3 regions of the Streptomyces sp. NPDC031049 genome follow, and region 1 is predicted to be linked to each of the others. Evidence: riboswitches for the same ligand, from Rfam matches in the RefSeq annotation. Region 1 holds a riboswitch; each other region holds the start of a gene.
The links. Region 1 has a riboswitch for cyclic di-AMP ahead of ACZ45Q_RS28505 (M23 family metallopeptidase). Riboswitches for the same ligand answer to the same signal wherever they lie in the genome.
Positions count from the first base shown of each region.

Region 2: another riboswitch for cyclic di-AMP. It lies ahead of ACZ45Q_RS19965 (C40 family peptidase); the one in region 1 lies ahead of ACZ45Q_RS28505 (M23 family metallopeptidase).
Region 3: another riboswitch for cyclic di-AMP. It lies ahead of ACZ45Q_RS22005 (M23 family metallopeptidase); the one in region 1 lies ahead of ACZ45Q_RS28505 (M23 family metallopeptidase).

Region 1 covers NZ_JBVIGC010000020.1:115,289-120,018, forward strand. The annotation lists gene ACZ45Q_RS28495 (M16 family metallopeptidase) at 1-34, shown strand, start outside; gene ACZ45Q_RS28500 (M16 family metallopeptidase) at 52-1,422, shown strand; cyclic di-AMP (ydaO/yuaA leader) riboswitch at 1,669-1,833, shown strand; gene ACZ45Q_RS28505 (M23 family metallopeptidase) at 1,846-2,622, shown strand; gene ACZ45Q_RS28510 (GntR family transcriptional regulator) at 2,824-3,519, shown strand; gene ACZ45Q_RS28515 (HPr family phosphocarrier protein) at 3,717-3,998, opposite strand; gene ACZ45Q_RS28520 (bifunctional acetate--CoA ligase family protein/GNAT family N-acetyltransferase) at 4,224-4,730, shown strand, end outside.
Region 2 covers NZ_JBVIGC010000011.1:128,943-133,672, reverse strand. The annotation lists gene ACZ45Q_RS19985 (8-amino-7-oxononanoate synthase) at 114-1,241, shown strand; gene ACZ45Q_RS19980 (DUF397 domain-containing protein) at 1,288-1,518, opposite strand; gene ACZ45Q_RS19975 (helix-turn-helix domain-containing protein) at 1,529-2,389, opposite strand; gene ACZ45Q_RS19970 (ATP-binding protein) at 2,605-3,096, shown strand; gene ACZ45Q_RS19965 (C40 family peptidase) at 3,089-3,562, opposite strand; cyclic di-AMP (ydaO/yuaA leader) riboswitch at 3,566-3,710, opposite strand; partial or broken gene ACZ45Q_RS19960 (ClpP family protease) at 4,156-4,511, opposite strand; gene ACZ45Q_RS19955 (VOC family protein) at 4,553-4,730, opposite strand, start outside.
Region 3 covers NZ_JBVIGC010000013.1:16,813-21,542, reverse strand. The annotation lists gene ACZ45Q_RS22020 (alginate lyase family protein) at 1-1,006, shown strand, start outside; tRNA gene ACZ45Q_RS22015 (tRNA-Met) at 1,094-1,167, shown strand; gene ACZ45Q_RS22010 (PP2C family protein-serine/threonine phosphatase) at 1,497-2,561, shown strand; cyclic di-AMP (ydaO/yuaA leader) riboswitch at 2,816-2,983, shown strand; gene ACZ45Q_RS22005 (M23 family metallopeptidase) at 2,996-4,027, shown strand; gene ACZ45Q_RS22000 (PrsW family intramembrane metalloprotease) at 4,098-4,730, opposite strand, start outside.

The sequences.
Region 1 (4,730 bases):
CGCCGGTGCCGAGAACGAGGAGGCGGCCCAGTGACCGAGCAGCTCGCCACCATGGACTTCCACCCCCAGCCGCAGGCGGGCGCCCCCAAGCCCTGGGCGTTCCCGGCCCCCGGGCGCGGCACGCTCGGCAACGGCCTGACCGTCCTGCGCTGCCACCGCCCCGGCCAGCAGGTCGTCGCCGTCGAGGTGCTTCTGAACGCCCCGCTGGAGGCCGAGCCGGCCGGCCTGGACGGCGTCGCCACGATCATGGCGCGCGCCTTCTCCGAGGGCACCGACAAGCACTCCGCCGAGGAGTTCGCCGCCGAGCTGGAGCGCTGCGGCGCCACCCTCGACGCGCACGCCGACCACCCCGGCGTCCGGCTCAGCCTGGAGGTCCCCGCCTCCCGCCTGGCCAAGGGCCTCGGTCTGGTCGCCGACGCCCTGCGGGCGCCCGCGTTCGCCGACAGCGAGGTCGAGCGGCTGGTGCGCAACCGCCTCGACGAGATCCCGCACGAGCTGGCCAACCCCTCGCGCCGGGCCGCCAAGGAGCTGTCCAAGGAGCTGTTCCCGGCGGACTCGCGGATGTCCCGGCCCCGCCAGGGCACCGAGGAGACGGTCGCCGGCATCGACTCCGCGGCCGTGCGCGCCTTCTACGAGCGGCACGTCCGCCCCGCCACGGCCACCGTCGTGGTCGTCGGCGACCTGACCGGCATCGACCTCGACGCGCTGCTCGGCGACACGCTCGGCGCGTGGACCGGCTCCGCGGCCGAGCCGCGCCCGGTGCCCCCGGTGGTCGCCGACGACACCGGCAGGGTCGTGATCGTGGACCGCCCGGGGGCCGTCCAGACCCAGCTGCTGATCGGCCGCACCGGTCCCGACCGGCACGACCGCGTGTGGCCCGCCCAGGTGCTCGGCACCTACTGCCTGGGCGGCACGCTCACCTCCCGCCTGGACCGCGTCCTGCGCGAGGAGAAGGGCTACACCTACGGCGTGCGGGCGTTCGGCCAGGTCCTGCGCTCCGCACCCGACGGCACGGGCGCGTCGATGCTCGCCATCAGCGGCTCCGTCGACACCCCGAACACCGGTCCGGCCCTCGCCGACCTGTGGACCGTGCTGCGCACGCTCGCCGCGGAGGGGCTCACCGACGGCGAGCGCGACGTCGCGGTGCAGAACCTGGTCGGGGTCGCCCCGCTGAAGTACGAGACCGCGGCGGCCGTGGCGAGCACGCTCGCCGACCAGGTCGAGCAGCACCTGCCGGACGACTTCCAGGCGACGCTCTATCAGCAGCTCGCCGCCACCGGCACGGTGGAGGCCACCGCGGCGGTCGTCAACGCCTTCCCGGTGGACCGCCTGGTGACGGTCCTCGTCGGCGACGCGGCGCAGATCAAGAAGCCGGTCGAGGCCCTCGGGATCGGCGAAGTCACCGTCGTGGCCGCCGAGTAGACGGGCGATCAGCCGCACACGCGTGGGGCCCCGGTGACGCGAGCGTCACCGGGGCCCTGTCCGTCGGACGTGCGCGCGGAGGCACCCGTGGCAAGCGCGTCGCAAGTATGTCGGAATTGCGGTAGAGATGCCTGTCTGGCCTGTGGTGTGTGCTACAAAACCGCAGTTCCGTTTGGGAATTGAAAGTCCTCCGCCTTAGCGTCTTCCGGGCTGTTCGTCAGGCAGTTGCGTCGCACCCGCGGCGCCGGGCAGCCATCGCCGAGTCCCCGTACGGCGCGAGCCAGGGGAGCCGGGGACCCACCAGTCCCTTGGGGTGAATCGGACGCCCGCGCGCACAGCGAGGGGGGTCCGTAGGAGACCTTCCTGCTCCGAACCCGTCAGCTAACCCGGTAGGCGAGAGGGAAGGAAAGGACGAGCCTGTTCATGGCGTTCACGCGCGCCACCGGGAAGCACCGCCGGCCCAGCCGGATGCAGCGCACCACCGCCCGCGCGGCGGGTGTCGCGGCCCTCACCACCACCGGAGTCGTCGGCACCCTCGCGGCCCCGGCGCTCGCCGTCGAGCCGGTCCCCGAGCAGACCGGCATCACCCCGGTCGTCACCATCGGTGACTCCATAGCCGAGGAGATCGACGCTCAGGCCACCGCGCAGCGGCAGGCCGCCGAAGAGGCCGCCGCCGAGAAGCGGGCCGAGGAGGCCGCGCGTCAGCGGGCGGCCGAGGCGGCCCAGGTGGCCGCGGAGAAGGCGCGCGAGGCCAAGGAACGCGCCGCCCGCGAGGCCGAGCGCAAGCGCCTCACCACCTACGTCGCCCCCGTGAGCGGCTCCTACGTCTCCACGGGCTACCGGGCCACCAGCGGCCTGTGGTCCTCCGGCAGCCACACCGGCATCGACTTCCACGCCGCGACCGGCACCTCCGTGCGGTCGGTCGGCGCCGGCACCGTCGTCGAGGCCGGCTGGGGCGGGGCGTACGGCAACCAGGTCGTGATCCGGATGCACGACGGGACGTACACCCAGTACGGGCACCTGTCGTCCATCGGTGTCTCGGTGGGCCAGGCGGTCGTCCCCGGCCAGCAGATCGGGCTCGCCGGCTCGACCGGCAACTCCACCGGACCGCACCTGCACTTCGAGGCCCGCACGGGCCAGGAGTACGGCTCGGACATCGACCCATTGGCCTACCTCCGCTCCCACGGCGTCAGTATCTGACGTCCCGCGCGCGACGCACCGCCGAAAGCCCCGGACCGCTCCGGGGCTTTCGGCGTTTTCGCGTACCCGGCCGGCCCGCCCGGTTGTCCAAAAAACGGTCATGAATTCCAGCCGCCATCGGAATTCCTGGCCCATTGCCATAGAGTCACGGAAACACGTGTCAATCATCGGCGTTGCACGGGACCATCGCGGAGGTGGGTCATGCGTATTCCGGCGCACTCGGTCTGCACGGCGATCCGGGACGACATCGTCGCCGGTGTCTACGAGCGCGGCAGCCGGCTCACCGAGGAACTCCTGGCGCGCCGCTACGGCGTCTCCCGCGTCCCCGTGCGCGAGGCCCTGCGCACCCTGGAGGCCGAGGGCTTCGTGGTGACCCGGCGGCACGCGGGCGCGTGCGTGGCCGAACCCACCGAGCAGGAGGCCGCCGACCTGCTGGAGATGCGGCTGCTGCTGGAGCCCCTCGGCGCCGCACGGGCCGCCCAGCGGCGCACCGACGCCCACCTCAAGGTGCTGCGCGGCCTGGTCCGGCTGGGGCAGGCCCGCGCCCGGCAGGGCACCAGCGACGACCTGCGCTCCCTGGGCGGCTGGTTCCACGAGACGCTCGCCCAGGCCTCGGGCAGCCCCGCGCTGGTCGCGGTGCTGGCCCAGCTGCGGCACAAGATCGCCTGGATGTACGCGGTGGAGGCCCCGGCCGGGCCGGTGGAGGCCTGGGCCGAGCACGGCGCGATCGTCGACGCCGTGGCCCGAGGCGACGGCGAGCGGGCGCGGGCGCTCACCGCGCTGCACGCCGAACGGTCGTCGTCGGCGCACCGGCTGCGGTTCGCCCCGGGCGGTGAGCGGACGGCCGGTGTGAGAAGTCCGCAACGTGCCGTAAACACACCGGGCCTGCGGAATTAACGGCGGCGCCGTATACAAAGAGAGTCCCTTTCGAGGGGGCTTCTTCGTGCTGCCGGAAATCAATTGTTGTCGCCCGGTGGTGGCGCGCGGGGAAAAGAAAAAGCGAAGGGCCCGCCCGGTGATTCGGGCGAGCCCTTCGGCGGTGCGTGCCGATATCCGGCACCGTTAACCGGCACCGTTCGAGCGCGAGGAGGCGCTCAGACGGTTTCCGGAAGCTCCTCGAGCCCCTCGGAGACCAGCTTCGCCAGACGGTCCAGGGCGGCGTCCGCGCCCTCGGCGTCGGAGGCGAGGACGATCTCCTCGCCACCCTGGGCGCCCAGGCCCAGGACGGCCAGCATGGAGGCCGCGTTGACGGGGTTGCCGTCGGCCTTGGCGATCGTCACCGGGACGCCTGTGGCCGTGGCGGCTCGGACGAAGATGGAGGCGGGGCGGGCGTGGAGACCCTCGGCCCAGCCGACGTTGACGCGGCGCTCAGCCATGTGTTGCTGCCCTTCAGGTGTTCAGGGTTGTCTAGACCAGTTTCCCATATCGTGAAGCGTGCCCCGAGCGGCGCGCACCGCTCCGGGACGACGGTCGGACCGCGGCCTCGGCCCGACCTCGTCATCGCACATGACGTCCTTGTCCTCTCGACGCCCGGTCCCGCCGGTCGTCACCCCACAGACTGCCCCGCGCCGCTGTCGGGCGCGAGCCGTACTCTGGGGCCCATGCAGACCTCGCCGGACCGGCACGAGTACCCCGCCCACTGGGAAGCCGACGTGGTGCTGCGCGACGGCGGCACCGCGCGCGTCCGCCCCATCACCGTCGATGACGCCGAGCGCCTGGTCAGCTTCTACGAGCAGGTTTCCGACGAGTCGAAGTACTACCGCTTCTTCGCGCCGTACCCCCGCCTGTCCGCCAAGGACGTCCACCGCTTCACGCACCACGACTTCGTGGACAGGGTGGGACTCGCGGCCACGGTGGGCGGCGAGTTCATCGCCACCGTACGCTACGACCGGATCGGCCCCGACGGAACACCCGCCTCGGGACCCGCCGACGAGGCCGAGGTCGCCTTCCTCGTCCAGGACGCCCACCAGGGCCGCGGCGTCGCCTCCGCGCTGCTGGAGCACATCGCCGCCGTCGCCCGCGAGCGCGGCATCCGCCGCTTCGCCGCCGAGGTGCTGCCCGCCAACACCAAGATGATCAAGGTGTTCACGGACGCCGGGTACACCCAG
Region 2 (4,730 bases), on a different contig from region 1:
CCACACCGTGCGACTCCACCGGTGCCGCTAGTGTCTGTTCACTGCCTACAAAACACCGGCGGCTCACCGCCACAGGACACCGGCGGCACACCCGTCCGGGGGAGGACCGACCCATGGCGTTCGGCTGGATCGACGAACAGGCGGCGCTGCGCCGCCGCGCGGGCCTGGTGCGGAGCCTGCGCCCGCGTCCGGCCGGCTCCCCGCTCCTCGACCTGGCCGGCAACGACTACCTGGGCCTGGCCCGGCACCCCGAGGTCACCCAGGCCGCCGCCGGGGCCGCGCGCGTCTGGGGCGGCGGCGCCACCGGCTCCCGGCTCGTCACCGGGACGACCGAGCTGCACACCGAGCTGGAGCGCGAACTGGCCGCGTTCTGCGGTGCCGAGGCCGCGCTGGTGTTCTCCTCCGGGTACGCGGCCAATCTGGCCGCGGTCACCGCGCTGGCCCCGCACGGCTCCCTCGTCGTCTCCGACGCGGGCAACCACGCCTCCCTGATCGACGGCTGCCGGCTGGCCCGCGGCACCACCCAGGTCGTGGCCCACGCGGACCCGCAGGCCGTGGGCAAGGCGCTGGGGACGCACGACGGACCGGCGATCGCCGTCTCCGACACGGTCTTCTCCGTCGACGGCGACGCCGCCCCGCTGGCCGCGCTGGCCGCGGTGTGCCGTGAGCACGGCGCCGGGCTGGTGGTGGACGACGCGCACGGTCTCGGGGTGCTCGGTGACGGCGGCCGGGGCGCGCCGCACGCGGCGGGACTCGCGGGCGCCGACGACGTCGTCGTCACGGTGACGCTGTCGAAGTCGCTCGGCAGCCAGGGCGGCGCGGTGCTCGGACCGGCTCGGGTGATCGACCATCTGGTCAACGCCGCCCGGACGTTCATCTTCGACACGGGCCTGGCCCCGGCCGCGGCGGGCGCGGCGCTCGCGGCGCTGCGCCTGCTGCGTCGCGAGCCCGGGCGGGCGGCCCGGGCCCGCGAGGTGGCGGCCGAACTCCACGCACGGCTCACGGCCGCGGGCTTCGATGCGGTGCGCCCCGACGCCGCGGTGGTGTCCGTGCGCGCGCCTTCCCCGGAGGGGGCCGTGCGGTGGGCGGCGGACTGCCGCGCCGCGGGCCTGGCCGTGGGCTGTTTCCGTCCGCCCTCCGTGCCCGACGGTGTGTCACGGCTGAGGCTGACGGCCCGTGCGGACCTCTCCGGGGACCAGATCGAACGCGCTGTACGGGTGATCGGCGAAACGCGGCCATGAGTCGGCGGGGCACGGCCGTGCGTCGCCCGGTGGCTGTCGTCCTGTCCTAGCGGGTGCGCAGGCCGGTGGTGAACTCCGTCCAGCTCTCGGGGGAGAAGAGCAGCGCGGGTCCGGCCGGGTCCTTGGAGTCGCGCACGGCGAGCAGTCCGGCCCAGGGGCCGGCCGCCGGCCGGGCGGTCTCCACGCAGTTGTTGGCTCCGGTGCTGTAGCTGCTGCGCAGCCACCGCACGCCGTGCAGTCGGGTACTGGAGGTGACGTTCCTGGGCAGTGCGGTCATGGTGGCCTCCTTACGCGCCGGCCGCTGTCGCGGCGATGTAATCCAACGAGTCGTCGGGCGAAAGGGCGTGATTGCGAAGGGCGTTGAAGGCCTCGGTGTAGGCCTCTAGGTCTTCTTTCCGTTCGAGATGAAGGCTACGCGTCAAGTGGTCGAGAACAACCACGTCCAGATCAGAAGTGCTCGAAAATGAGAAGATTACGAAAGGTCCGGTGACGCCGATGTGCGCCCCGGCGGCGAACGGGAGCACTTGAAGCCGCACATGGGGCAGCCGGGCCGCCGCCACCAGCCGCTGCAACTGGCGGGCCATCACACCGGGTCCGCCGACCTCGCGGCGCAGCACCGCCTCGTCCAGCACGGCGTCCAGCCGCAGCGGCGGGTCCTCCCGCAGCACCACCTGACGGGCCAGCCGCACCTCCACCAGGGCGTCCAGCCGCTCCTCCGGCAGTCCGTCCACGGCGGCCCGCGTCACCGCGCGGGCGTACTCCGGTGTCTGGAGGAGCCCCGGCACGACCGTCGTCTCCAGGGTGCGCATGGCGCTCGCCTGGGACTCCAGGCTGATGAAGTCCCGATAGGTGGGCGGCAGCACCCCGCGGTAGGCGTGCCACCAGTCGTGCCGGCCGCCGTCCCCGCCGTCTCCCGCGAGCATCAGCAGCAGCTCCCGCAACTGGGCGTCGGTCACGCCGTAGGCGTCCAGCAGTAACCGCACATCGGCCGGTTTCGTCCCGCTGGTGCCGGTCTCGATCCGGCTCACCTTCGACTGGTGCCAGCCCACCAGCCGCGCCGCCTCACCGCTGGTGATGCCGGCCGAGGTGCGCAGCGCACGCAGCTCGGCACCCAGCTTCCGGCGGCGCACCACGGGACCGTGCTGCATGGGCCACTCCTCTACTCCTGATGAGCCGCCCAAATACGGTCTGCCGTCGCAGAGTTCACCGCTTCGAGCGACAGATATATGCATATCTTGGCGGATCGCCACCCTTCACCGGTGTGGTGATGGCAGTCTGGCGGGCGAAGCACCAGTCCGGGACCGTACTCGAACCATCCGCTCCGTGTCGGACTCCGGTCCCGTGGGAAAGGGGCGACGTCGCCATGGCAGACCATCTGGAAGCATCCGTCACTCTGCCGAGCGATCCCGCCTCGGTCTCCGCCGCCCGCACCTACGTGGTGGGAACCCTGGCGGAGTGGGGTCTGCCCGCGGACACGGACGTGTCCGACACCATCCGGCTCATCGTGTCCGAGCTGGCCACCAACGCCGTCCAGCACACGCTGGGGCAGTCGCCGACCTTCACGGTCGACCTCGCGCTCGACCGTGACGAGCGGCTGCGCGTCGGCGTCACCGACAGCCACCCCCGCTTCCCCAAACGGCTGCCGGCCGCCGTCCAGCAGGACAACGGCCGGGGCATGGTGATCATCCGCTGGTTGACGGCGGAGTGCGGCGGCAAGCTGCGGATCAGGCCCACGCGGGAGGGCGGCAAGACCATCTCCATCGAGCTGCCCTGGACGGGACCGGGCCGCGCGCCCGAGGGGGTGACCGGTGGCGTGAGTGACCGTCACCCCCTCGGGCGGCGGCAGGTCACTTGACGCGTCCGTACCAGACGCTCTTGCTCCAGATCTTCTGCAGCCGCACCACGTCCCCGGTCTTCGGGGCGTGCCAGATCCTGCCCTTCCCGGCGTAGATCCCGACGTGGTACACGCTCCGGCCCGAGTGGAAGAAGACCAGGTCCCCGGCCTTGCGGTTCTTCGCGGAGATGTGGCGGGTCTTGTTGTACTGCTGGGCGGCGGTGCGTGGCAGCTTCTTGCCGGCCTTCTTGAACGAGTAGAGCGTCAGCCCTGAGCAGTCGAACCGGTGGGGCCCGGTGGCCCCGTACTGGTACGGGGAGCCCTTCTTGGAGGCCGCCACGTTCAGCGCCTTGGTGGCGTGGCTCGCGGCGGCGGCCTCGGAGGCGGCGCCGGGGACCACGAGGGAGCCGCCGACGGCGGCGAGGGTGAGGGCCGAGGCCGTACCGGCCCGGGCCATGAGAGACGGGACACGATTGAGCGCGGTCATGCGCAACCCTTCGTCAGCCGCCTGTGAAGGATGACCTGTCGGATTCGGGCTGGCGAAGTTGCCCGGCCGCATGACTGCGGCTTCACCCCAAGGGCTGCTCGGTCCGGCACCTCCACCACGGAGGCGGCCGTTCCGGCGACCCGTCGTGCTCGGGTCCTCCACTCCTGCCGATCCACTCCTGTCGACCGGTCGTCCGGACGGCGGCAGGACTCGGCGTCCGCCCGGACCGCCCCACCGCTGCGGCGGGGGCTTGTCGTCAGTCCGGATCTTGCTCCACCGAAGTCGGAAAATCCCAACGGAACCGGGGATATGTGTTGTTACTCACCGCTCGCCCGTTCGGGTGGACGCCGGGGCGGTCGCAGTGGTGGCGGGGTCCCCGAGGACCGCTCGACCAGCAACGAAGGGGCCGGCGCCGACGCTTGGCCGGGCGGGGGACGCAACCCGGATGCCCCGGAAAAACTAGATATTTCTACGCCGAAAGAGGGTCAGCCGTTTGGTCCGTTTCGTCGCTGCCGCGGGGCGCCCCGGCCCACGGGACCCGAGGATGCGTCAACTGCCGCTCTCCGGGGGCAGGGCGACCCGTTGGGGCGTCGGCGGCTCACCTCGTGCCCGGGGCGGGGCGCACGCCCGGGCGGCCGGTCCACGATGTGGTCCACCAGGCCGTACTCCAGCGCCTGTCGGGCGTCGAGGACCGTGTCCCTCTCGAGGTCCGCGCGCACCTGCTCAAGGGTGCGGCCGGTATGCCGTACGAGCATCTCCTCCAGCCGGGCGCGGACCCGCGTCAACTCGTCGGCCCGGATGGCGATGTCGCTCGCCCGGCCCTCCAGCGGTGCGGTGACCGCGGGCTGTCGCAGCACCACGCGCGCGCCCGGGAGCACGGCCCGCTTTCCCGGCGTGCCCGCGGCGAGCAGCACGGCCGCGCAGGACTCGGCCGGCCCAGGCACGTGGTCTCCAACGGTCCGCCGGCAAGCCGACGGTGTGGAGACCGGCTCAGCGGCCCGCGGGCGGCTCGTGCAGCCCGAACCACGAGCCCTGGTCGTCCCGGCAGAGCGTGAAGCGGCCGAACCGCGCCTCCGACGCGGCGTCCTCCTCGCCCTCCTCGCCCACGTCCTGCACCGACCCGCCCAGCTCGCGCACCCTCGCCACGGCGGCGTCCAGGTCGTCGACC
Region 3 (4,730 bases), on a different contig from region 1:
GGCGTACCTGAGCATGCGGGACAGCGACTACGGCTCCTACAGGCACCGGCCCCGGCCGGCGGCCACGGTCTTCTGCCCCGCGGGGAAGGAGGCGGGCCGCGGCTGCGAGGAGGAGCGCGAGGACGCCATCGCCGCCTACACCCAGGCCCTGCTGTTCGCCGTCACCGGCAAGGAGCAGCACGCGGCGAAGGCCCGGCAGATCATGGACGCCTGGTCGGCGAAGCTGACCGAGCACACCGGGGACAACGCCGGGCTCCAGGCCGGGTGGACCGCCTCGACCTGGTCCCGCGCCGCCGAGATCGTCCGGCACACACCGGGCGGGGGCTGGCCGGCCGACCGGGTGCGGCGGTTCGAGAAGATGCTGCGCACCGCCCATCTGCCCGCACTGACGAAGAAGGTCCCCGACTTCAACGGCAACTGGGACCTGATCATGACCGACGGCGCCGTCTCCGCCGCGGTCTTTCTCGACGACCACAAGGCCTTCAACGACGCCCTGGAGCGCTTCCGGGACCGGGTGCCCGCCTACTTCTACCTGGAGAAGGACGGCAAGCTGCCGCTCACCCCCGCGGGCAGCACCATCGCCACGCCGAAGCAGCTGGCGTCGTACTGGTTCGGCCAGACGGTGTACAAGGACGGCGTCACCCAGGAGACGTGCCGCAACTTCGCGCACGTCGGCTACTCGATCGCCGCCGCCGCGCACATCGCCGAGACCGCGTGGCACCAGGGCGTCGACCTGTACGGCGAGGCCGAGGACCGGCTGAAGGCCGCGCTCGCCCTGCACGCCCGCCACCAGCTGGCCGGCTCCGCGCCGAAGTGGCTGTGCGGCGGCAAGGTCGAGCGGAACATGGGACCCGACCTGGAGGTGCTCCTCAACCACCTGGAGAACCGGCTCGGTGACTCCGTCCCCGACGCGCACAAGCTCGCCGTGAAGACGCGGCCGGCCGGCACCGACGATCTCTTCGTCTCCTGGGAGACGCTGACCCACGCGGACAATCCGGGGCGGTGACAGGGGGCCTGCGGGGGTGGTGGGGCAGGTCACGGGAAACCCGTGTGCTTCGGGTCCCGCGGATGACGTATGCTGGTGACACAACGACGCGGGGTGGAGCAGCTCGGTAGCTCGCTGGGCTCATAACCCAGAGGTCGCAGGTTCAAATCCTGTCCCCGCTACTGAAGGCCGACGGCCGGGACCCATCAGGGTTTCCGGCCGTCGGTGCGTTCGGCGTCGGTGCGTCATCCGGTCGGCCCTCACCGCTCGCTCCCCGCCCCCGGTCCGGCAAACCTGGACGGGCGGGACGGCAAGCGGCATGGACGTGCGCGTGGCGGGAGACGAGTTGGTGCGGCCTGGTGATCTGGACGGGGGGCCGGACGAGAGGCCGTACGGCCGTCCGTACGCAAGGCCTCACGAAGGGGCTCACGATCCCGGCCGCAGGTCCGGCCCCGGCCCTCATCCGCCGCCCGTACCCGCCGCCGGCGCCCCGTGGCGGCGGCGGCCCGCCGTGCGGACGCTGGTGCGCCTGCTCCCGGTGCTGCTGATCGCCGTCGGCGCCGTGTACGACCTCCTCACCCCCCGCTACTTCACCGCCGGCCCCCTCTACACCGCCGCGCCCCTGACCGCGGCCCCGCTCTACTCGCGGCGCGGCACCGTGCTCACCGGGATCGCGACCGTCGCCGTGGTGGTCACGTTGCAGCTCACGCTCGGCGTCGCCCACCAGATCGACTCGATGACCGAGCTCGTCACGATCGCGACGGTCGCGGTCCTCGCCGTCCTGGTCAACGCGCTGGTCCGGCGCACCGGCGAGCGGCTCGCCTCCGCCCGTGAGATCGCCGAGGCCGCCCAGCGGGCGGTGCTGCCCGAGCCCGCCGGGCGGATCGGCGGCTTCGAGATCGCGGCCTGCTACGAGGCGGCCCAGGCGGGCGCCTTCATCGGCGGCGACCTGTACGCCGTGCAGGACAGCCCGCACGGCGTCCGGCTCATCGTCGGGGACGTGCGCGGCAAGGGCATGGGCGCCGTGGGGGCCGTGGCCGTCGTGATCGGGGCGTTCCGGGAGGCCGCCGAGCAGGAGGCCACGCTGGAGGCGGTCGCGCAGCGGCTGGAGCGGGCGCTGGCCCGCGAGGGCGCCCGCCGGGAAGGGCTGGACGACTTCGAGGGCTTCACCACCGCCGTCCTCGCCGAACTCCCGCACGGCGACGGCGTGGTGCGCCTGGTCAACCGAGGCCATCCACCACCGCTGCTGCTGCACGCCGACGGCGCCCTGCGCACCCTGACCGCCCGCGACGCCGCCCTGCCGCTCGGCATGGGGGAACTGGGCGTCTGGCCCGACCGCGCGGAGGAGGCCCGCTTCCCCGGCGGGGCCACGCTGCTGCTCTACACCGACGGGCTGTCCGAGGCCCGTGACGCCCGCGGTGCCTTCTACGATCCCCGGGAGCGGCTCGCCGGACGCGTCTTCGGCCACCCCGTCGAGCTGCTCGACGTGCTCGCCGAGGACGTGCGCCGGCATGCGGGCGGTGGCATGGCGGACGACATGGCGCTGCTCGCGGTGCGCCGGCCGCACCGCCCTTGATCATTGTCACGAGCGGTGACCGGCCAGGCGCCCTCCGCATAACAACTGATATACCGTCAGGCGTCGAGGGGTGAAGGATGGCGGGCGAGGGCGGGCTGAGGTGCGGTCAAGTCGCCCGTTTTTCGCCGGTCGTGAGGCATGCGTCCGTGCCGAAATCGTTAATGATCAAGAGGAACGGCTTGGAATAAGAGCCCCGGGTCTATTAACGTTCGATAACGCAGCGCGGTCGTCCCAGCCGTCACAGAAGGCGGCTCCGTGCGCACGCGCCGAATCCTGCGCAGAGATGCACAGGAACCGGGGAACCACCACCTTGGGGTGAATCGGGCGTATGCCGCCGTGGAGACACGGCCCGTTTACGCGCGTAGGAGACCTTCCTGCTCCGAACCCGTCAGCTAACCCGGTAGGCGGAGAAGGAAGGAAAGGAGTACGCCCACGTGGCGTCCAACCGGCCTGCCCCCGAGGCCCCGTTCGTGCCCAGCCAGCGCGACGGCGACACCTTCGCCTACGGCGCGCCCACCCGCGACGAGGGCCCGTGGGAGGAGTGGAACCCCACCGCGGAGTCCGTCCGCCCCGTCCGCGGCCGGCACCGCGTCGCCAAGCAGCGCGGCGGACTCGCCCGCAGCTCCACCGTCCTCGGCGTCGGTGTCATAGCGGCCGTCGGCGCGGGCGGTATGGCCAGCGCGCAGACCGGCAAGCCGCCGGTGTCGATCTCCATGCCCGACCTGCCGAACGTCGGCTCCCTCATCTCCGACGAGGAGAAGGCCCCCGAGGGCTCCGCGACGCCGCTCAGCAACGTCGCCGTGGCGTCGTCCGCGGACACCGAGGAGGGCGCCGCCGACGCCGGTGAGTCGCTGCGGGAGCGGATCCTGGCGCAGGCCGAGCAGCAGCAGGCGCAGGTCGAGAGCAAGGCCGCCGCCGAGGCCCGGGCCGCCGCCGAGAAGAAGGCCGCGGAGGCCGCCGAGAAGGCGGCTCAGGAGGCCGAGGCCAAGGCCGCCGCGGCCAAGAAGAAGGCCGAGGAGGAGGCCCGCAAGAAGGCCGAGGCCGAACGGCTGGCCCAGCTCGCCAAGCAGTACACGCTGCCGACCTCCTCGTACACCATCTCCTCCACCTTCGGTCAGGCCGGCGCCTACTGGTCCTCCGGCTACCACACGGGCCTCGACTTCGCCGCCCCCACGGGCACGCTGCTCAAGGCGGTCCACAGCGGCACCATCACGTCGGCCGGCTGGGACGGGTCGTACGGCTACAAGACGGTGCTCACCCTCGACGACGGCACCGAGATCTGGTACGCCCACCAGTCCTCCATCAGCGTCAGCGTCGGCCAGAAGGTCACCACCGGAGACGTCATCGGCCGCGTCGGCGCCACGGGCAACGTGACCGGCGCCCACCTCCACATGGAGGTGCACACCGCGGACGGCGGCGGGGTCGACCCGCTGGCCTGGCTGCGGAGCAAGGGCCTCAACCCCTGACGGCCGCCCCGCACCGAACCCCGGCGGTCCTGACGGCAAACCCCCCGACGTCAGGGCTGCCGGTTCCGGTTCACGGGCGGTACGGCTGGTGGGAGGCCGGCGGGGGCCCGTACGGGCCGTAGGGCGCATGCGGTGCACGCGAGGCATACGCTCCGTGTGGTGCATACCGTGCATACGTTGCATACGGCGCATGCGGGACGTACGCCGGCCAGTGCAGGGCGTGGGCCGTCAGCACCGGCACCGGAGGCGCCGTGGCCCGTGCCGCGTAGTCCAGCGCCGGGCGGGCCGCCTCCCTGCGGCGCCACAGCTCCTCCAGCAGCCGGCCCTCCCGTACGACGAAGTCGGCGCCGGCCCCGCCCCGGCCGACCCGGTGCCGGAGGAGGGCCAGCGACGTCGCGTGCGCCTCGTACTCCGCCACCGCCCGTGCCGCCGCCTTCCCGGCGTGGCGGCGGGCGTACTCGCGGGCGATGCGGCGGGCGCGCATCGAGCCGAGGGCGAACGGCTCGGCCGGTGCCAGCCAGCCGGCCGCCACGTACACGGGCAGCTCGGTCCGCACCGTGCGCAGCTCCCGCTGCCGGGTCCGGATCACCAGCCAGGTCAGCAGCCCGAACACCGGGACCATGAAGGCCGCGTACACGGCGAAGAAGCCGTACTCGCCGAAGGACGCCGAGCCGTTCCACAGGGCGTGCAGGCCCATCGCGAG